DNA from 2 places in the Mesorhizobium calcicola genome. Region 1 is predicted to be linked to the other one. Evidence: predicted binding sites of a transcription regulator. Region 1 holds the regulator's gene; the other holds the start of a gene.
The links. The regulator PhoB, encoded in region 1, activates phosphate uptake and scavenging genes when phosphate is short. The targets are predictions, from matches to a motif close to TGTCATNNANCTGTCAT.

Region 2: ACFSQT_RS00160 (RNA degradosome polyphosphate kinase) is a predicted target of PhoB. The motif match lies at 4,553-4,569, and genes of this name have one in related genera.

What each region holds. Positions count from the first base shown of each region.
Region 1 covers NZ_JBHUGY010000061.1:32,671-39,840, forward strand. Annotated here, with positions in the region: gene ACFSQT_RS32465 (ATP-binding cassette domain-containing protein) at 1-148, opposite strand, end outside; gene ACFSQT_RS32470 (sugar ABC transporter permease) at 164-1,495, opposite strand; gene xylF (D-xylose ABC transporter substrate-binding protein) at 1,644-2,684, opposite strand; gene ACFSQT_RS32480 (ROK family protein) at 3,039-4,283, shown strand; gene ACFSQT_RS32485 (hypothetical protein) at 4,374-4,637, shown strand; gene phoB (phosphate regulon transcriptional regulator PhoB) at 4,726-5,415, opposite strand; gene phoU (phosphate signaling complex protein PhoU) at 5,435-6,142, opposite strand; gene pstB (phosphate ABC transporter ATP-binding protein PstB) at 6,168-6,992, opposite strand; gene pstA (phosphate ABC transporter permease PstA) at 7,010-7,170, opposite strand, start outside.
Region 2 covers NZ_JBHUGY010000001.1:20,891-28,060, forward strand. Annotated here, with positions in the region: gene ACFSQT_RS00130 (amino acid ABC transporter permease) at 1-154, shown strand, start outside; gene ACFSQT_RS00135 (amino acid ABC transporter permease) at 159-1,316, shown strand; gene ACFSQT_RS00140 (amino acid ABC transporter ATP-binding protein) at 1,395-2,144, shown strand; gene ACFSQT_RS00145 (TIGR02117 family protein) at 2,260-2,928, shown strand; gene ACFSQT_RS00150 (FAD-dependent monooxygenase) at 2,983-4,224, opposite strand; gene ACFSQT_RS00155 (zinc-finger domain-containing protein) at 4,244-4,489, opposite strand; gene ACFSQT_RS00160 (RNA degradosome polyphosphate kinase) at 4,724-6,925, shown strand; gene ppx (exopolyphosphatase) at 6,925-7,170, shown strand, end outside.

The DNA of each region.
Region 1 (7,170 bases):
CGGCGCCGTTGTGGCCGAGCAGCGCCACGACCTCACCGGGGAAAAGATCGATCGAGGCGTCGTCGACGGCGCGGATGCCGCCAAAGGCGATCGAGATGTTCCTCATGTCGATCAGCGCGGTGGCTGCGGGAGCGGTTTTGTCTGTCATGATCCTTGTCCTCCCCTAGACGCGCTTGCGATAGACGGTGTCGAGCCAGACCGCGACGACGAGCACTGCGCCGACGACGATGCTCTGCAGCGGCGAGTCGATGCCGAGCAGCACCATGCCGGACTGGAGCGACTGCATCAGCAGTGCGCCGAGCATGGCGCCGAGCACCGTTCCGGAGCCGCCGGCAAGCGAGGTGCCGCCGATCACGGCGGCGGCGATCACCAGCAGCTCGTCCAGCGTGCCCAGCGCATTGGTCGCCGCGTTGAGGCGGGCCGACGAGATCGCCGCGCTGATCGCGGCCAGCACGCCCATGATCATGAACACCTTCATGGTCACCCAGCGGGTGTTGATGCCGGCGAGATTGGCGGCCTCCGGATTGCCGCCGATGGCAAAGACATAGCGGCCGAAACGGGTGCGCTTGGTGATGAAGGTCATGACGATACCGACCGCGACCGCCATCAGTACCGGTATGGCGATGCCGTGGGCGATGAACAGCCCGCCTTCGGGAATGGTGATGCCGTTCTGCTGTGCATACTGGCGCACGATGCCGATTGGCCATGGATAGGAATTGGCGATCCAGACGGCCCCAAGGATGGCAGCGCAACTGACCACCCCGAGAAAGGTTTCCGCCCAGACGGGGCGCAGTGGAAAGTTGAACCGTTTGCGCTGCGACCGGCCGTTGAGCAGCGCGAAAGCGACAGCCGCGCAGGCGACGATGCCGACGATCCAGCTGGCGCTGGCGCCGATCGAGCCCCGTGGTCCGCCGCCCATCAGCTGGAACGTAGCGTCGAGCGGCGCGACCGTGCGCCCATTGGTGATCAGCCATGCCATGCCGCGCCAGACCAACAGACCGCCCAGCGTCACGATGAAGGCAGGAACGTCGAGATAGGCGATGATGAAGCCCTGGAAGGCGCCGATCACCAGACCAAGCACCACGCCGGCGGCCAGTGCGATGATCCAGAGCCAGGGATTTCCAAGCTGGAAACCGATGACGCGAATGAGGAATTCTGCTTGCGCCACACCCATGATCATGCCGATCACGCCTTCGACGGAGCCAACCGAAAGGTCGATGTTGCGCATGACGATGACCAGCACCATGCCGGTCGCCATGATTGCGACCGACGAGGTCTGCACCGACAGGTTCCAGAGGTTGCGCGGCGTCAGGAAAAGTCCGCCCGACAGGATGTGAATGCCGACCCAGATGACCAGCAACGCACCGACCATGCCAAGCATGCGCGTATCGAGTTCGGTTGCCTTGAGGAAGCGTCCGACGGCGCTTAGTTCGGACGCACGCGCCCGGTCTGCGGGCGGATTTGCGGCAGGCCCGTTAGAGGTCGTGTCGGTCATGATATCCTCCCACCGGTTTGCCGTCTGGCGCGGATGCCGGAAACACGATGCTATTTGCTTTCCGCGGTCATTTGAAGCGGAATGCCTCTTGAGAAACGCCGCGGCCCTGGGGCCGCGGCGCCGAGATCGAACCGGGATCGGTTCGGTTTTAGTTGCAGGCCGCGACGGCACCGGCGGCGACGCCCGCGCAGACTTCGTCCTTCTTGATCCAGCCGGCGTCGATGACGACGTTGAGATTGTCCTTGGTGATGGCAACCGGGGTCAGGAACAGCGACTTGACGGTGTTGCCGCCAGGCGTCGTGAAGTCCTTGACGCCGGCGATGTCGGTCATCTTCTTGCCGTCGGCCAGCTGCGTGGCGATCTCGGCGGCATTCTTGCCGAGCTCGCGCGCGTCCTTCCACACCGACACGGTCTGCGTGCCGAGCGCGATGCGGTTCAGCGCGGCGTGGTCGCCGTCCTGGCCCGAGACCGGCACGGCGCCGGCAAGGCCCTGCGCCGTCAGCGCCGCGACGACCCCACCGGCGGTGCCGTCATTGGCCGCGACCACGGCGTCGACCTTGTTGTCGTTGGCGGTGAGGAACTGTTCCATGTTCTTCTGGGCGTTGGCGGGCAGCCAGCCGTCCGTATAGGCCTCGCCGACATTCTTGATCTTGCCGCTGTCGATCGCGTCCTTGAGCACTTCCATGGAGCCGGCGAACAGGAAATCGGCATTCGGGTCGGCGCCGGAGCCCTTGATGAAGACATAGTTGCCTTCCGGCTTGACCTTGAACACTTCGCGGGCCTGCATGCGGCCGACTTCCTTGTTGTCGAAGGTCAGGTAGAAGACGTCCTTGTTCTCGATCAGCCGGTCATAGCCGACGACCGGAATGCCTTCGTCCAGCGCCTTCTGCACCGCCGGACCGATGGCCGAGGCATCCTGCGCCAGGATGATCAGCGAGTTGGCGCCCTGCGAGATCAGGCTCTCGACATCGGTGAGCTGTTTGCCGGGATTGGATTGCGCGTCGGCGGAGATGTACTTGTCGCCGGCTGCCTCGATCGCCGTCTTCATGGCGGCCTCATCGGTCTTCCAGCGTTCTTCCTGGAAGTTGGACCACGAAACGCCGATGACCTTGTCCTTCGCCTGCGCGACCGACGCGAGCGTCAGCGACATGGCGACACCCGCCAGGATGGCGGCTGTGAATCTTTTCATATTATCCTCCCTGCGCCGCGTATGGCGCGACCAAACTGGCCCGAAGGCCGGCACAGAGGCTCTATTTTTTCGAGCCTCGAAAAAATACTGATCTAACACCCGAACGCTGTCAACATCGATTCTGGTGGATTTTGATGTCCCTCTGAATTTTTTTCGAGCTCCGGAATAAATAATGACAGGATGGTGGCCTTCTGCCAGAATTTGTCTGGCGCATGTCGCCCCAAAGGTGCGCAGTGGTTTGGGGACAACGACACGCGCGGAAACAAGTGCCTGAAGCGCCTCGCGCTTTCAGGCTTCGCTGATGGCCTTCGGGAGGCAACGAGAGGCCGCGGCGACCGGGAGGATGTGAAAAGCATGTCGGTCGGAATCCGCCACGACGATCTGCGCCGCCGCAACCGGGCGATGGTGATTGCGGCCGTGCGCCGCGCCGGACAGCCGTCCCGCACCGAGATCGCCGCGACCACGGGCCTCAGCCATTCGACCATATCGGCGATCTCCGCCGACCTCATCGGCGAAGGCATCCTGACCGAGAGCAAGCCGAGCGAGGCCGGCTCGCTCAAACGCGGCCGGCCGCAGGTCGGCCTCGGCCTCAATCCGGAAGCGGCGGCGGTGATGACCGTGGTGCTGTCGCTGAACTTCCTCTCGGTCGCCGTCATCGACTATGCAGGCCAGGTGATCGCCGAGGAACAGCGCCGGCTGGACACGCTGACCATGTCGCGCGACGCGCTGATCGACGAATGCGTCGCCATCGTGCGGCGCCGCATCGAGGATCCCGATCTCGACGTCCGCAGCGTCGCCCGCATCGCGCTGGCGATCCAGGGCATCACCGACACGCGTGCCCGCGCCATGCTGTGGTCGCCGATCACGCCACACACCGATATCGCCTTCGCCGACATACTCGAAGACGAGTTCGGCATCCCCGCCACCATGGAGAACGACTGCAACATGATGGCGGTGGCGCTGCGCTGGCGCGATCCGCAGCGCTACCGTGACGATTTCATCGCCATCCTCTTGTCGCACGGCATCGGCATGGGCCTGGTGCTGAAGGGCGAGCTGTTCACCGGCACCCATTCCTCGGGCGGCGAGTTCGGCCACATGATCCATCGGCCGAACGGCGCGCTGTGCCGGTGCGGACGGCGCGGCTGCGTCGAGGCCTATGCCGGCAACTACGCGATCTGGCGCAATGCAAGGCAGCTGGGCGAGGACACCGAGCCGGTCGCCGATGTCAGTGACGCTGACATGCGCGCCCTGGCGACCGCGGCGCGCGAAAGGGATGGACCCGAGCGCGAGGCCTATCGCAAGGCCGGCGAGGCGCTCGGCTACGGTCTCGGCAGCCTGTTCGCGCTGATCGATCCGGCGCCCGTCGCAATGGTCGGCGTCAGCGCCGCGGCCTTCGACCTGATCGAGCCTGCCTTGCGCGAGGCGATAGCCCAGACCGCCGGCGGCCAGCACTCGAAATCGATTTCCTTCGACACCGAGCCGAACGAACTGCCGCTGATCCGCGAAGGCTGCGCCATGCGCGCGCTGACCTTCGTCGACCAGGAGATTTTCGCGCCGGGCGCGCAGGCAAGAACGGGTGCCGGAAAGAACGTTGCCTGACGGTCAGGGCGAAACTCAATCATTCTGAACGACCGAGTTCGACCCATTGCGGACATCAATTGGCAATGTGTCTGCCTGTATGATCTGCTGATGTCCCGTTCGTTGGTGATCAACTTCAACATAGATCAGGCCGAGCTTTACGGCCTCATCCATCGTGTTCGCAACTTCGGTGAGGACGTCTACCGCTTCCTACGAACCAACGGCTGGGGCGAAATTGATATCGGCGAGGTCGATGCGGCCACAACGCAACTGATCATGCGAGACATCAAACATTCAAAGCTCCGGCGCGTTACTGCCTGGGTCGAAGAGGAGATGAGGCGGCAACATCTGTTGGGAGAAGTCGAAGTCCGCTAACCACCCTCTTCACGGCATTGGCGACTGCCTGCTGACTGGAGTTTTGATCTTGGAGTCCCATCCCGTTCTTATCGGGATGGGACAAGCTCTAGTCTTCGCGGATCGCGTATCCCGCCCCCCGGATGGTGCGGATGACGTCGGGCATGCGGCCATTGTTGACCGCCTTGCGCAGCCGGCCGACGTGGACGTCCACCGTACGCTCGTCGATATAGATCGTCTCGCCCCAGACATTGTCGAGCAGCTGACTGCGCGAAAACACGCGACCGGGATGGCGCATCATGAATTCGAGCAGGCGGAATTCGGTAGGTCCGAGCCGGATCTCGCTCTTCTTGCGATAGACCCGGTGCGATTCACGATCGAGCACGATGTCGCCGACCTTGAGCACGCTGGACAGCACTTCCGGCTTGGCGCGGCGCAGCAGCGCCTTGACCCTGGCCATGAACTCCGGCGTCGAGAACGGCTTGACCAGATAATCGTCGGCCCCGGTGGAGAGGCCGCGCACACGATCGCTTTCCTCGCCGCGCGCGGTCAGCATGATGATCGGCAGCCGCTCCGTCTCGGGACGCATTCTTAGCCGGCGACAGAGTTCGATGCCGGAAACCGCGGGCACCATCCAGTCGAGCACCAGAAGGTCGGGGACGTTCTCCTGCAGGCGAATTTCGGCCTCGTCGCCGCGCGTCACCACCTCGACCTGGTAACCCTCGGACTCCAGATTGTAGCGGAGCAGCACACCCAGCGGCTCCTCGTCCTCCACGACCATGATGCGTGGCGCGATCATCGACTGGTCACCCCTGTCGTCATGCCGCCGGCGCGGACATTGCCGTCTCGTCCTGCTTCGGACGATTGGCGGGCAACTGCTTGCCGGTCAAAACATAATACGCATTTTCCGCGATGTTCGTGACGTGATCGCCGATGCGCTCGAGGTTCTTGGCGCAGAACAAAAGATGCGTGCACGCGGTGATGTTGCGCGGGTCTTCCATCATGTAGGTCAGCAGTTCGCGGAACACGGAGGTGTACTTGACGTCGATGCGCTCGTCGGCGGCGCGCAGTTTCGCCAGGGCCTCGGCGTCGCGCGCCGCATATTCCTCGATGACGCCCTGCACCTGGATCAGCACCAGCTGCGCCATGGTGTCGATGGAGTGCGACAGGTCGCGCGGCGTGACGCTTAGGCCGACGGTGCCGACGCGTTTGGCGATGTTCTTGGCAAGGTCGCCAATGCGTTCAAGGTCGCCGGCCATGCGGATCGAACCGACGACATGGCGCAGATCGTCGGCCATCGGCTGCCGCTTGGCGATCAGTGTGATGGCGCGGTCGTCGAGCTCGCGCTGGCGCGCGTCCATGATCGCGTCGTCGGAGACGACGCGTTGGGCCATGGCGTTGTCGGAACTCAGCAGCGCCTTGGTGGCACCGCTGACCATCGAGCTGGCGAGATCGCCCATGTCGCTGATAAGCCTGCGGATCTGTCCGAGATCCTCGTCGAAAGAAGCGACGGTGTGTTCGCCCATGATCTTAGTCCTCGTATGCCTGAGCTCAGCCGAAGCGGCCAGTGATGTAGTCCTGGGTGCGCTTGTCGTCGGGGTTGGTGAACATCTTGTCGGTAGCGCCCTCCTCGACCAGATAGCCTAGATGGAACATCGCCGTGCGCTGCGACACGCGCGCCGCCTGCTGCATCGAGTGGGTGACGATGACGATCGTGTAGTTCTGGCGCAGTTCGTCGATCAGTTCCTCGACGCGAGCGGTGGCGATCGGGTCGAGCGCCGAGCAGGGCTCGTCCATCAGGATCACCTCGGGCGACACGGCGATGGCACGTGCGATGCACAGGCGTTGCTGCTGGCCGCCGGAAAGGCCGGTGCCGGGCTCCTGCAGGCGGTCCTTGACCTCGTTCCAGATCGCCGCCTTCTTCAGGCTCTGTTCAACGATCTGATCCATGTCGGCCTTACGCTTGGCCAACCCATGGATGCGCGGGCCATAGGCAACGTTCTCGTAGATCGACTTCGGGAACGGATTGGGCTTCTGGAACACCATGCCGACGCGCGCCCTGAGTTCGACGACATCGATGCTCTTGTCGTAGATATCCTCTTGGTCGAGCGTGATCTTGCCGGTCACCCGCGCCGAGTCGATGGTGTCGTTCATGCGGTTGAGGCAGCGCAGGAAGGTGGACTTGCCGCAGCCGGAAGGGCCGATCAACGCCGTCACCTGGTTCAGGCGGACGTCGAGATTGACGTCGAACAGCGCCTGCTTCTCGCCGTAGAACACGCCGACCTTGTCGCCGCGCATCTTGATGACTTCGTTCGATTTGGCGCTCATTTTATCGCCCACTGCGTTTTCAACAGACTGTTCGGTCATGATGTTCATACCAAAATGCCTTTTTTCTACCAGCGCCGCTCGAACCGACGCCGAAGCACGATCGCGGTGATGTTCATGGCCATGAGGAAGATGAGCAGGATTATGATGGCGCCCGACATGCGCTCGACGAAGGCGCGTTCGGCCTCGTTCGCCCACATGTAGATCTGCACCGGCAGCGCCGTCGCCG
Region 2 (7,170 bases), on a different contig from region 1:
CGACTTGACGGCGACGACCGGTACGGTGCTCAACCAGACAGGCCAGGCGGTGGAATGCGTGGTCATCATGATGGTGATCTATCTGGCCATCAGCCTTCTGACCTCGCTGTTGATGAACTGGTTCAACGCCAAAATGGCGCTGGTGGAGAGGTAGGGACATGCAAGAACATGATATGTCCTGGGTGCGCACCGAAATGGCGCTGGCGCAACCGGCGCCGGCCGGCGTCGTGGGCTTCAGTGCCTGGGTGCGGAAGAACCTGATCGCCTCGGTGGGCGACACCATTCTCACCATTATCGGTATCGCGCTGGTGGTGATGATCCTGCCGCAAATCATCAACTGGGCGTTCATCAACGCTGTGTGGACGGGACCTAACCGGACCGTGTGCGCCACGGTGGCGCAGGGTGGTATCCAGCCGGATGGCTGGTCCGGCGCCTGCTGGGCCTTTGTCAACGCCAAATTCGGCCAGCTCATGTTCGGCACCTATCCGATCGAGGAGCGCTGGCGGCCGATCCTGGTAGGCATTCTGCTTGTGGTGCTTCTGGTGCCGATGCTGATACCGAGCGTACCGCGCAAGGGTCTCAACGTCCTTCTGCTGATCGTCGTTTTCCCTATCGTGTCGTTCTTCCTGCTGGTCGGTGGCGCGTTCGGTCTGGAACATGTCGAAACCGCGCGCTGGGGCGGCTTGCTGGTGACGCTGTCGCTGTCTTTCGTGGCCATCGTCGTGTCGTTGCCGCTTGGCATCGTGCTGGCGCTTGGCCGGCGCTCCAAGATGCCGGTCGTCAAGATGCTGTGCGTCATCTTCATCGAAGCCGTGCGGGGCATTCCGCTGATCACCGTTCTCTTCATGGCCAGCGTCATGCTGCCGCTGTTCCTGCCGCCGGGCGTCACCTTCGACAAGTACCTGCGGGCGCTGATCGGCGTGTCCCTGTTTGCCGCCGCCTATATGGCTGAAGTGGTGCGCGGCGGCCTGCAGGCGATTCCCAAAGGTCAATATGAAGGTGCCGATTCCCTCGGCCTCGGCTATTGGCAGAAGATGTATTTGATCGTCATGCCGCAGGCGCTGAAGCTGGTGATCCCGGGCATCGTCAACACCTTCATCGGCATGTTCAAGGACACCAGCCTGGTCACGATCATTTCGATGTTCGACCTGCTCGGCATCGTCAAGCAGAACTTCTCCGACGCCAACTGGGCGACGGCGCAGACCGCCAGATCGGGTCTGATCTTCGCGGCCTTCGTCTTCTGGCTGTTCTGCTTCGGCATGTCGCGCTATTCAATGTACACCGAACGCCGGCTCGACACCGGCCACAAACGCTAAACAAAAGAACAAGGGGATCCTGTCATGGCCACCGAAAATGCCGTCAGCGCCGAAGAGATCAAGGTCAACGCCGCCAAGATGCACATCTCCGACACCGATGTCGCCATCGACATCATCGCCATGCACAAATGGTACGGCGAGTTCCATGTGCTGAAGGACATCAACCTGAAAGTGATGCGTGGCGAGCGCATCGTCATCTGCGGCCCGTCGGGTTCCGGCAAATCGACGATGATCCGCTGCATCAACCGGCTCGAAGAGCACCAGAAGGGCAAGATTATCGTCGACGGCAAGGAACTGACCAACGATCTCAAGAAGATCGACGAGGTGCGCCGCGAGGTTGGCATGGTGTTCCAGCACTTCAACCTGTTCCCGCATCTGACCATCCTGGAAAACTGCACGCTGGCGCCGATCTGGGTGCGCAAGACGCCGAAGAAGCAGGCCGAGGAAATCGCCATGCACTTCCTCAAGCGCGTCAAGATCCCCGAACAGGCCAACAAATATCCGGGCCAACTGTCCGGCGGCCAGCAGCAGCGCGTGGCGATTGCCCGCTCGCTGTGCATGAACCCGCGCATCATGCTGTTCGACGAGCCGACCTCGGCGCTCGATCCGGAAATGATCAAGGAAGTGTTGGAGACGATGGTCGGTCTGGCCGAAGAAGGCATGACCATGCTGTGCGTCACCCACGAGATGGGCTTTGCCCGCAAGGTCGCCAACCGCGTGATCTTCATGGACCAGGGCCAGATCGTCGAGCAGAACACGCCGGCCGAGTTCTTCGACCATCCGCGCCACGAGCGCACGAAACTGTTCCTGTCGCAGATCTTGCACTAGGCCTTCGATAGCCAGGAAGAGCCCGGCTGAAATAGTGCCGGGCTCTTTTGCGTATGGACGAGCAGGAGGCGGGCGGTTTGTGTCGTGCCGGGGTGCGTTTGCAAGGCCGCCATTCATGAAAAAGCTGGGACGGTTTCTAGGCCTGCTGTTGATCGTCGTTGCGCTCGCTGTGACGCTGGGCACGCTCGTGCCACGGCCGCTGTGGCGGGCGGCCGCCGCCGCGCCCGCCGCCATGCACCACATCCTCGTGCTGGACAACCCGATCCACACCGACATCGCTATCCCGGTCGACGACAGGGTGCGCCAGCGTTTCCATTTTCTGGTCAACGCCGGCATACCGGCCGATAGCCCCGAGGTTCGCTACATCGTCTTCGGCTGGGGCGGTCGCGCCTTCTACCTGGAGACGCCGACCTGGTCCGAGCTCAAAGCCATTCCGGTGATGAAGGCGTTGACCCTCGACGCGTCGGTCATGCATGTCGATGTCGCTGGAGACATCGTCGAACCGCATCCGGATGCTGCCGGCTTCGATATCGGCGAGGAGCGTTTTGCGGCGCTGCTCGATTTCATCGATGCGAGTTTCCAGCGGGGACCGAAAGGCCCGTTGCTTGTTCCGGACGCGGCCTATTCCAGGTTCGACGGTTTCTATGAAGCCAACGGCCATTTCAACGCACTGGTCGGCTGCAACACCTGGACGGCGGCTGGATTGCGCACCGCCGGCCTGCGCACCGGCTGGTGGAACCCGTTGCCGGTTTCGCTCGGCCTGTCGATGCGGCTGTATAATTAGAACTGCATCGGGCTCTGCAGTCAGCAAAACTGTTCTAACCGCCTGTCGCGCGTTTCAGGTTTCGCCACGCTCCGGCGGCCGCCAGCCATAAAGCCAGTCCAGATCAGCGGCGAGCTTTTCCGACGAGCGCATTTTCAGGAACAGGTTGCGTGCGATAGCCACTGGACCCGCTGCATGCCAGGCAAGGCGGTTGAGGGCGCCGCGCCGGGCCGCCTTGGCGACGCGCGGCCGTCGCAGGGTCTCCCAGATTTGAAGACCTCTTGCCGGATCGGCGGGAAAGTCGGCAACGACACTCGCAAGCGTCGCCGCATCCTCGATCGCCATAGCCGCGCCTTGTGCCGCAAAGGGCGTCATCGCATGCGCGGCATCGCCGATCAGCGCGATGCCGTCCGGCGTTGTCCAAGGCTGCCTCTGCTCAACCGTGTGGAGCGGCCAGGTTAGCCACGGGCCGGCCATTTCCAGCAGCCTTGCAAGGCCCGGCGCGGTGCCGCGTATTGCGGCGGCGAGGATGCCGGGATCGGCATGGCCGGACCAGCCTTCGGCGATACGCTCGCCCCTGGTGAAGGCGACGAGGTTAAAGGCGTCGCCCTTGCAGACGGGATAGGCGACCATATGGAAGCCAGGATGCAGAAAGGTCGTCACACAGTCGGCCGCTCCGACTGCGGCAAAGGCTTGCCCGGCGGCGCTGTCAACCGCGACGGTGGTGCGCCAAGCCAGTTCACCGGAAAAACGGCTTCTAGGCGATGCCGTCCCCTTGATCGAATCGACAAGCGCGCGCACCGATGACCAGACGCCATCGGCGCCGACCAGCAGGAAGCCCTCGGCCCCGACTGTCTCACCGGCCATCTCGGCAGCCATGGTGACGCCATGGCTGCCTTTGGCAACGCTGTCGATGCGCGCGCCGGTGGTCAGAAGAATGTTCGGCATCTCGGCAACGCGCGCAGTCAGCGCGCTCTGCAGGTCGGCCCTGTGAGCGACGAGATAGGGTGCCTGCCAGCGGGCTTCGGCGGCTTGTCCGAGCGGCACGCGTGCCAGTTCACGCAATGTCGCGGCGTCCTTCAGCACCACGGCCTCGGGCCGCACCGCCGCCGGCAGCAGCCGGTCGAGCACGCCGAGCTGGCGAAGAATGCGTGTTGCGTTGGGAGAAAGCTGGAGGCCGGCGCCTGCCGCTTCCAGGCGCTGCGCCTGTTCAAATATCTGCACAGGGTAACCGCGCTCGGCGAAGGCCAACGCTACGGTCAGTCCGGCGACGCCCGCCCCGGCGACGATGACTTGCCGGGACCGCGTGTCGTCCATCGGGCTTGTTGCGACCGAATCAGGCAGCCTGGTCGATGTAGATACAGCCGGCCGGCAGCGTTTCCGTCGCCTTCAGCTTTGGCGAATAGCGGTAGAGCGTCGAGCAATAGGGGCACACTTTTTCGTTGTCGTCGCCCATGTCGAGAAACACATGCGGATGGTCGAAAGGCGGGTTGGCGCCCGTGCACATGAATTCCTTGACGCCGATGTCGATCGCCGGGTGGCCCGCATCGTTCTGGAAATGGGGAATGGAACCGCCTGCCATCGTCGTCTCCTTAACGCAGTCTCTTCTGCATCTGGATCATATCAGGTCTCTTTGCAAGTTCGATGAAATCAAACTGTCGCAAAAGCCTGTCAGAGGATAAGTTAAGCCGGTTAAGGCATGACCCCGAAAACGGAATCGGTTTACGGGGAGGATCATGCTTCGCTTCAGGACACCTGGTCGCATCCGGGAGGATCGCGTCGCTCGGTGGCAAAGCGTTCGGAAAGAGCAGGAACAATGAGCGAACTGAAGCCGATACAGAGCGAATTCGTGAATGTCGAGGTGGTTCGCCCGGAGGGCGGCAACCCGGATCGCTTTGTCAACCGGGAGTTTTCCTGGCTGCAGTTCAACCGGCGCGTTCTCGAGGAATCGCTGAACCTCAATCATCCGCTGCTGGAGCGCGTCCGCTTCCTGTCGATCTCGGCCGCCAATCTCGACGAGTTCTTCATGGTTCGCGTCGCCGGTCTTGCCGGCCAGGTGCGCGAGGGCATCACGCTGAAGAGCCCTGACGGGCGCACCCCCGAACAGCAACTCGAACAGTTGCTGCGCGAGGTCGAGCGGCTGCAGGAAGACCAGCAGAAGAGCCTTTCGGCGCTCACCGTGCTGCTCAACAGGGAAGGCATAGAGAGCATCACCCGCGACGCGCTGACCAAGGACGAGAAGGTCTGGCTGGAGGAGCATTTCCAGGAGCAGGTGTTTCCGGTGCTCACCCCGTTGTCGATCGACCCGGCGCATCCGTTCCCGTTCATTCCCAATCTCGGTTTCTCGATGGCGCTGCAATTGCGCCATCGCAAGAACGGCGAAGAGATGAGCGCGCTTTTGCGCCTGCCGGTGGCGTTGAAGCGCTTCATCCGTTTGCCCGACCGCAAGCACCATGTCCGCTTCATCCCGCTGGAAGAGGCGGTCGGCCTTTACATCGGCAAGCTGTTCCCCGGCTATGAGGTCAAGGGCTCCGGCACGTTCCGCATCATCCGCGACAGCGATATCGAGGTCGAGGAGGAATCCGAGGATCTCGTGCGCCTGTTCGAGACGGCGCTGAAGCGCCGCCGCCGCGGCTCGGTGATCCGCATAGAATTCGACATGCTGATGCCGGCGGAATTGCGCGACTTCGTCGCCGGCGAGCTTGGCGTGTCGTCGAGCCGCATCAGCGTTCTGACCGGTCCGCTGGCGCTCAGCCAGATTTCCGAGATCGTCGCCGTCCCCCGCGACGACCTCAAGTTCACGCCTTACAATCCGCGCTTTCCCGAACGCATCCGCGAGCATGGCGGCGACTGCTTCGCCGCCATCCGCGAGAAGGACATCGTCGTCCATCATCCCTACGAATCCTTCGATGTGGTGGTGCAGTTCCTGCGCCAGGCGATGGCCGACCCCGAAGTGGTGGCGATCAAGCAGACGCTTTACCGCACCTCCAACGACAGTCCGATCGTGCGTGCGCTGGTCGACGCGGCCGAGGCCGGCAAGTCGGTCACCGCTCTGGTCGAGCTCAAGGCGCGTTTCGACGAGGAAGCCAACATCCGCTGGGCGCGCGACCTGGAGCGTGCCGGCGTGCAGGTCGTGTTCGGATTCCTTGAGCTGAAGACCCATGCGAAGATGTCGCTGGTGGTGCGGCGCGAGGACGGCAAGCTGCGCAACTACGTGCATCTCGGCACCGGCAACTACCATCCGGTCACCGCGCGCATCTACACCGATCTGTCCTTCTTCACCACCGATCCGACGATCGCACGCGATGTCGCCCAGCTCTTCAATTTCATCACCGGCTATGCCGAGCCGACGGATGAAATGCGGTTGGCGATCTCGCCGTTCACGCTGCGAAGCCGCATCTTGAAGCATATTGCCGACGAGATCGCTCATGCGGTGGAGGGGAGGCCGGCGCGCATATGGATGAAGATGAACGCGCTTGTCGATCCGATCATCATCGATGCGCTCTATGACGCCGGCCGTGCCGGCGTCGAGATCGACCTCGTCGTGCGCGGCATCTGCTGCCTGCGGCCGCAGGTGCCGGGCCTGTCGGAAAACATCCGTGTGAAATCGATCGTCGGCCGTTTTCTCGAGCACAGCCGCATCTATTGTTTCGGCAATGGCCATGGGCTGCCCTCGGACGAGGCGATCGTCTACATCTCTTCGGCCGACCTCATGCCGCGCAATCTCGACCGCCGCGTCGAGACCATGGTGCCGATCACCAATCCAACTGTGCATGAACAGATCCTGGGTCAGATCATGCTGGGCAACATCATGGACAATCAGCAAAGTTTCGACGTATTGGCTGATGGGACCTCCCGGCGCGTCGTGCTGGAGGAGGGCGAGGAACCGTTCAACGCGCAGGAATATTTCATGACCAATCCGAGCCTGTCGGGACGGGGTGACGCGCTGAAGTCGCATGCGCCCAAGCGCATCGCGCAATTCAAGCGCCGCAAGAAGAACGCCGCAGCGTCCACCTGATGCTGTCTGATTCCCAGGGCCGGTTGCAGGACCGCCGACCGCTGTCCATCATCGACATCGGGTCGAATTCGATCCGCCTCGTCGTCTATGAGGGGCTGGCGCGCTCGCCGACCATGCTGTTCAACGAAAAGATGCTGGCCGGTCTCGGCCGCGGCATCGTGTCGACCGGCAAACTCGACCCCGAGGCGGTGACACGCTCGATGGAAGAGTTCCGCCGCTTTCGCGCGCTCTCCGACCAAGCCGGC